DNA from 2 places in the Kitasatospora sp. NPDC008050 genome. Region 2 is predicted to be linked to the other one. Evidence: predicted binding sites of a transcription regulator. Region 2 holds the regulator's gene; the other holds the start of a gene.
The links. The regulator HspR, encoded in region 2, represses chaperone genes until heat shock. The targets are predictions, from matches to a motif close to TTGAGNNNNNNNNNCTCAA.

Region 1: the regulator HspR is predicted to act here: its motif matches at 1,585-1,603, upstream of lon (endopeptidase La).

Annotation. Positions count from the first base shown of each region.
Region 1 covers NZ_JBIBIJ010000002.1:674,709-678,113, reverse strand. Annotated here, with positions in the region: gene lon (endopeptidase La) at 1-1,562, opposite strand, end outside; gene ACFZB9_RS06460 (rhomboid-like protein) at 1,752-2,603, opposite strand; gene ACFZB9_RS06455 (response regulator transcription factor) at 3,154-3,405, shown strand, end outside.
Region 2 covers NZ_JBIBIJ010000018.1:3,452-6,856, reverse strand. Annotated here, with positions in the region: gene ACFZB9_RS28525 (helix-turn-helix domain-containing protein) at 133-1,170, opposite strand; gene ACFZB9_RS28520 (heat shock protein transcriptional repressor HspR) at 1,324-1,845, opposite strand; gene dnaJ (molecular chaperone DnaJ) at 1,852-3,000, opposite strand; gene grpE (nucleotide exchange factor GrpE) at 3,109-3,405, opposite strand, start outside.

The sequences.
Region 1 (3,405 bases), on a different contig from region 2:
CGCGGCAGCAGGTGGTCGCGGGCGATGACGACCTTCTCGTCCTCGGTGTAGCCGTCCAGGCGGACCAGCTCCATCCGGTCCAGCAGCGCCTCCGGGATCGCCTCCAGCACGTTGGCGGTGGCCAGGAAGACCACGTCGGACAGGTCCAGCTCGACCTCCAGGTAGTGGTCCCGGAAGGTGTGGTTCTGCGCCGGGTCCAGCACCTCCAGCAGGGCGGCGGCCGGGTCGCCGCGGTAGTCCGAGCCGACCTTGTCGATCTCGTCCAGCAGGACCACCGGGTTCATCGAGCCGGCCTCCTTGACGGCCCGCACGATCCGGCCCGGCAGCGCGCCGACGTAGGTGCGCCGGTGGCCGCGGATCTCCGCCTCGTCGCGGACGCCGCCGAGCGCGACCCGGACGAAGTCACGGCCCATCGCGCGGGCCACCGACTCGCCCAGCGAGGTCTTGCCGACGCCGGGCGGGCCGACCAGAGCCAGCACCGCACCGCCGCGCCGCCCGCCGATCAGGCTCAGCCCCTGGTCGGCCCGGCGCTTGCGGACCGCCAGGTACTCCACGATCCGGTCCTTCACGTCGCCCAGGCCCGCGTGGTCGGCGTCCAGCACGGCGCGGGCACCGGCGATGTCGTAGGCGTCCTCGCTGCGCTTGTTCCAGGGCAGCTCCAGGACCGTGTCCAGCCAGGTGCGGATCCAGCTGCCCTCGGGCGACTGGTCGCTGGCCCGCTCCAGCTTGTCCACCTCCTTGAGGGCCGCCTCGCGGACCTTCTCGGGCAGGTCGGCCGCCTCCACCCGGGCGCGGTAGTCGCCCTCCTCGTCGGCGGCCTCGCCGTTCAGCTCGGCGAGCTCCTTGCGCACGGCCTCCAGCTGGCGGCGGAGCAGGAACTCCTTCTGCTGCTTGGCCACGCCCTCCTCGACGTCCTTGCGGATGGTGTCGTTGACCTCCTCCTCGGCGAGGTGGTCGCGCAGCAGCTGCAGGGCGAACTCCAGGCGGGCCACCTGGTCGGCCTCCAGCAGCACCTTGAGCTTCTGCTCGGCGGTGGCGAAGGGGGCGTAGCCGATGTTGTCGGCCAGCTCGCCGACGCCCTCGATGCCGGCCACCCGGTCCACGATCTGCCAGGCGCCGCGCTTGCGCAGCCACTGGGTGGAGACGGCCTTGTACTCCTTCACCAGCTCGGCGGCCCGGCCGCCGACCGGGATCCCGACCGAGGACTCCTTGAAGGGCGTGGTCTCGACCCAGAGCGCGGCGCCGGGGCCGGTGGTACCGACCCCGATCCGCACCCGGCGGACCGCGCGGACCAGCGCCGCCGGCTCGCCGTCGGCCAGCCGGCCGACCTGCTCGACCGTGGCCAGCGCGCCGACCGCGGCGTAGGAGCCGTCCAGCCGCGGCACCAGCAGCACCTGCGGCTTGCCACCGTCCACCGACGCCCCCGTGGCGGCCCGGGCGGCCTCCACGGCGGCGCGCACCTCGGTGTCCTTGAGGTCCAGCGGCACCACCATGCCGGGCAGCACGACCTCGTCGTCGAGCGGCAGCACGGGCAGGGTGAGCGAAGCGGACGTCGATGCCATGATCTCTCCCCAGTCAGTGAACTTGAGTCGACATGACTAAGGCTTCGCGAGGGCTGGATGTTCCCGGGACTTTGTTCGCCCTGAGCGATCAGGAAGAGAGGTCAGGAGGAGAGGTCAGGAAGAGCGGCCAGGGGGAGAGGTCCGCAGAGAAGGAGGAGAGGCCGGAGAAGAAGGGGGAGCGGCCCGGGATCAGGCCGACTGGTCGGGCAGGGCGAACCGGCGCGGCGCCCAGCGCGGCAGCCACCGCGCCACCCGGCCGCGCCCGCCCCCGGGCCGCTGCGGCGGGGTGCGGCGCAGCACGCCCCAGAGCGCCATCCCGACCAGCAGCGCCGTCGGGTGCCCGATCCCGGTGACCAGGTCGGTGCTGGAGACGACCTGGTGGCCGACCATGAGCAGCGCGCCGCCCACCGCGAGACAGCGCCCGCGCGGCGGCAGCAGCCCGGCCATCGCGCCCAGGCTGGCCAGCACGCCGTAGCTGACCCCGATGTCCAACTCGTCCAGCATGCTCGGCCCGACCTTCCCGGTGGCCACCGCGATCGCCACCACCGACTGGGAGAGCAGGGTGCCGACCACGTGCCCGGCGGCGAAGACGCCGGCCGCGCGCAACGAGCCGACCCGCCGCTCCAGCGGGGCGACGGTGAAGGCGAAGGCCCACAGGTAGGGCATCCAGGCCGGCCCGGCCACCCAGAGCCCGCTCATCAGCAGCGAGCGCAGGGGGGTGTGCAGCAGGTGGTGGCCGTCGGTGCTGGACATGGTCTGCAACTGGTGCACCAGGTCCGGGCTGGCCGCCTGGGCGAAGACCGTGGTGCCGGCCAGCACCGCCAGGTAGCCGAGGGCGAAGGGGTTGCGCCGCGGGGTGGGCAGCCGTTCCAGCACCCACTGCAGCGGCACGTCGCGCAGCCCGAACCGCAGGCAGGCCAGCGGCGCGACCGGCAGGTGGCGGCCGCGCGCCGCCCCGGCGACGGCCGATGCCCGCACCGGACCCACCCGGGTCGGGTCCGCCGGCACACCCGCCGACGCACCGAACGACGCGTCCGCCATGGCGCCTCCGTCCATCACTGCTGATCCACCAGGCGGCACCGCGGAGCCGCCGCCACGGCCGCACCCGGTGCGCCCGAACGCTCGCTGCGCGTGCACACCGTGCCATCGTTGGCTGAATTCGTCCACGGTACGACGTATGCCTGAGAGTCCGCTGAGGATCTGCTTGCCGTCCCCGTTACGGCAGTTCAGGAGTTGGTACGGACCAGAGCCGACGGCAGACCGCGGGGGGACCGGCTGCCGGGTTCCCGCATACACACCGTTACGGTGAGGCGACATGGACGGGTAAGGTAGCGGCCCGTACCGGGTCCCCGGGGCGCGTGTGACGGCCTGCGGTCCGGAAATCCACGGACACCTGCCGGTGCTCGCCGGGTGTCCGTACGCTGCGAGGTGTGCGCGCCCGGACCGGTGGTCAGGCCGCGGTCCACCCGTGCTTGGCGGAGCCGGGGTGACAGAACCGGTATCCGGAAAAAATCGACGGAACAAGACTACGAGCGGTGCCCGCCACTCCCACAGGTGGCGGCCCGCAGGCCCTGGGGGCGGTGGCGTGACCGTGACAGAAATTCAACAGGACACCAGCACGAGCGGTGTGATTGCCCAACGACGCGTCTTGGTGGTGGAGGACGAACCCACCATCGCCGAGTCCATCGCGGCCCGGCTGGGCGCGGAGGGCTTCAAGGTCGCCGTGGCCCACGACGGCCCCGGCGCGGTGGACGGCTTCCACACCTGGCAGCCCGACCTCGTGGTGCTCGACATCATGCTGCCCGGCTTCGACGGGCTGGAGGTCTGCCGCCGGATCCAGGCC
Region 2 (3,405 bases):
CACCAGGTGGACCACCCAGCCGGCGGTGGCGACCGTTGTCGCGGGTTATGGCGTTGCCGGGCTCGCCGGCGCTGCTCCTGCCACGGTCTGACATACCGTTCGGGCGCTCCGGCCGGCTGCCTGTGGCATCGGTCAGTGGGGGGAGGCGTCCGGAAGGAGCGACTGCTCCTCCTCGGCCGAGTTCTCGCCCTTCTCGCCGTAGAGGCCGAGGGGAGCGGTCAGCGCCATGCGCCAGCCGAGCTGGAAGAGGGTCTCCGATCCGTACTCCTCGCGGAAGTCGGCGATGTGCCTGGCGAGCGTCCGTTCGCTGATGCCGAGGTTGCGGGCGATGACCCGGTGACCCACGCCCTGGATCATCATGCGCAGGATGTTGGCGCGCATCCGGGAGATGACCTCCGGCGGCACCTCGGTGGCCCCCAGGAACGGGCTCGACCGCTCCCACATCCGCTCGAACGAGTCCAGCATGTAGGCGACGATCGCCTTGTCGCTGACGAAAGCGGCCTTGTGCAGGTCGCCCTGCACGGGGATCACGGCGATGCGCCGGTCGATGATGAAGAGCCGGGTGAAGGGCTCCTCCAGGGTCCGGACCTCCCCGCCGCCCTCGGTCATGCGCTCGACGTAGTGCCGCGCGGGCGCCGAGTACCTGGCGCTCGGGTGGTAGAGGACCCGCCGGGCCACGCCGCGCCGGATCAGGGCCAGGTCGTCGGCGAGCGCCGCGTCGTCGACGTTCGACTGCCGTCGGCTGCCGCCGGGTTGTGCGGTGAGCACCTCGTACTGCGCGCCGTCGAGCAGGGCATCGACCCGCTGGCCTATCTCCACCGGGCCGTGGATGTGCTCCACCGGTCCGCCGGGGTGGGGCTGCTGATCCAGCGATTGATAAGCCTGGCTCAGCCCCTTGAGGGCATTGGGCACGGTTACGGCTTGGGAGAGCAGAGAAAGCGCTTGTCGTTGCCATGCCGAACTAAGCCGATTCGCCAGTCGACCGGGATCGGCGGCCGTCACCAGGAACTGTTTTCCTTGGCTGGGAACCAATAGACCCAGCTCGACCAGTTCCGCATACGGTCTGCCACGGTCCGCTTCCTCGAGCTCGCTGCTCCCACCTGCGGCTATGACCCGGAGATACAGAGACTTGGCCTCGGCGGATACGAAATCGATGCTCTCCTTATCCACCTCGCCACCGCCCCCGCCCATTGAACCCATCCCTGGCGCTCCCTCCCGGGAAACCGTTCCTTATCCAGACGTCAGCACTCTACGCAAGTGCAGGAGCGCTTGGCACCCCATCAATCGGTGGGCTACCAAGCGCTCCGGTCCGTTCCACTTGCGCTACCGCCGGGGCCGCCAGACCACCAGGGCGCTGGACTGCTGCGTCGGCTGGTAGGGCACCAGGTCCCGCCGGTAGGAGGCGTGCACCGCGGCCTCGCGGGCCTGCAGGGCGGCGCCGGCACCCTCGACCGCGGTGGCCAGCTCGGCGACCCGCGCCTGCAGGGCGGCGACCTGGTTCTCCAGTTCGATGATCCGCTTGATCCCGGCCAGGTTGATGCCCTCGTCCTGGGAGAGCCGCTGCACCTCGCGCAGCTGCTGGATGTCCCGGGCCGAGTAGCGCCGACCGCCGCCGCCGGTCCGGTCGGGGCAGACCAGGCCGAGGCGGTCGTACTGCCGCAGGGTCTGCGGGTGCAGCCCGGACAGCTCCGCGGCCACCGAGATCACGTAGACCGGGGTCTCCTCGGTGAGCACGTAGTGCGCGCCCGGCCCGGCGGCCCGGCGCGGCCGGGGGGCGGGGCCGCCGGGCAGGCCCTCGCCCAGGCCGACACCGATGGAGTCGGCCCTCTTGTCGGAATCACGCATGTCAGATCACGCTCCCTCCGCCGCCTTGAAGAGGGCGGCTCGCGGGTCCTCGGCTGCGGTGGCTTCGCGGTACTGCTCCAGAGCGTTCAGGGCCTCGCCGCTGGTCTCCTGAGGAACCGTCACTTCGACGGTGACCAGCAGGTCGCCCCGGGTGCCGTCCTTGCGGGTGGCACCCTTGCCGCGGGCCCGCAGGGTCAGGCCGTTGGCACTGCCGGCCGGCAGCCGCAGCTTCACGGCCGGACCGTTCAGGGTCGGTACGTCGATGGTGCCGCCGAGCGCGGCCTCGGGGAAGGAGACGGGCACGGTCACCGTCAGGTTGTCGCCCTTGCGCCCGAACACCGGGTGGGTGCTGACGTGCACGGTGACGAAGAGGTCGCCGGGCTGGCCGCCGCGCTCGCCCTGGGCGCCCTTGCCCTTGAGCCGGATCTTCTGGGCGTCCTGGACCCCGGCCGGGATGCGCACCTGCATGGTGCGGGCTGAGCTGGCCCGGCCGCTGCCGTGGCACTCCGTGCAGGGGTCGTCGACGATCATGCCGCGGCCCTTGCAGTCGCGGCACGGGTCGGAGAGCGCGAAGGCGCCCTGACCACGGCTGACGGTGCCGGCGCCGACGCAGGTCGGGCAGACCCGGGGCGTGCTGCCGGCCTTGGCGCCGGTGCCGGAGCAGACCCGGCAGGCGGCCTGGCTGGTCATCCGCAGCGGGACGGTGGCGCCGTCCACCGCCTCCTCGAAGCTGAGCGTGACCTCGGTCTCGACGTCGGCGCCGCGACGCGGCTGGGCCTGGCGGCCGCCGCGGTTGAACAGGCCGCCGAACACGTCGCCGATGCCACCGCTGCCGCCGGACTGCGCGCCGGTGAACAGGTCGCCGAAGTCGAAGCTGTAGCCGTTGCCGCCGGGGCCGCCCGAGCGCATCCCGCCGGAGCCGAAGAGGCTGCGGGCCTCGTCGTACTCCTTGCGGCGCTTCTCGTCGGAGAGCACGTCATAGGCCTCGGAGATGTCCTTGAAGCGGTCCTCGGCCTTGGTGTCGCCCTTGTTGGCGTCCGGGTGGAACTCGCGGGCGAGCTTGCGGTAGGTCTTCTTGATCTCCGCGGTGGTGGCGTCCTTGGGCACGCCGAGGACCTTGTAGTAGTCCTTCTCCACGTAGTCCTTCGTGCTCATGGCTGCTGCCACCTCCCGGGGTGGGTCGAAACGGTGCCGTGGGTCGATACGGCGCTGCGGAGCCGCCCGTCACCAGAGGTGACGGGAGACCCCGCAGCGCACAGCGTGTCAGTTGTCGCCCGCACCGTCAGCCTCGGGGGCTGTTTCGTTGCCGGCCGAACCTCCGGAGGCGGAGCTTCCACCGCCGGCCGGGGAACCCGGCTGCGGTTCGGCGACGGCCACCATCGCCGGGCGGATGATCCGCTCGCCGATCCGGTAGCCGGGCTGCAGGACCTGGACACAGGTGTCCTCGGTGACGTCCGAGGAGTAGCTGTGCATCAGCGCCTCGTGCAGGTTCGGGTCGAAGGGCTCGCCCTCCTTGCCGAACTGCTGCAGACCCAGCTTGGCGACGACGGTCTCCAGGTT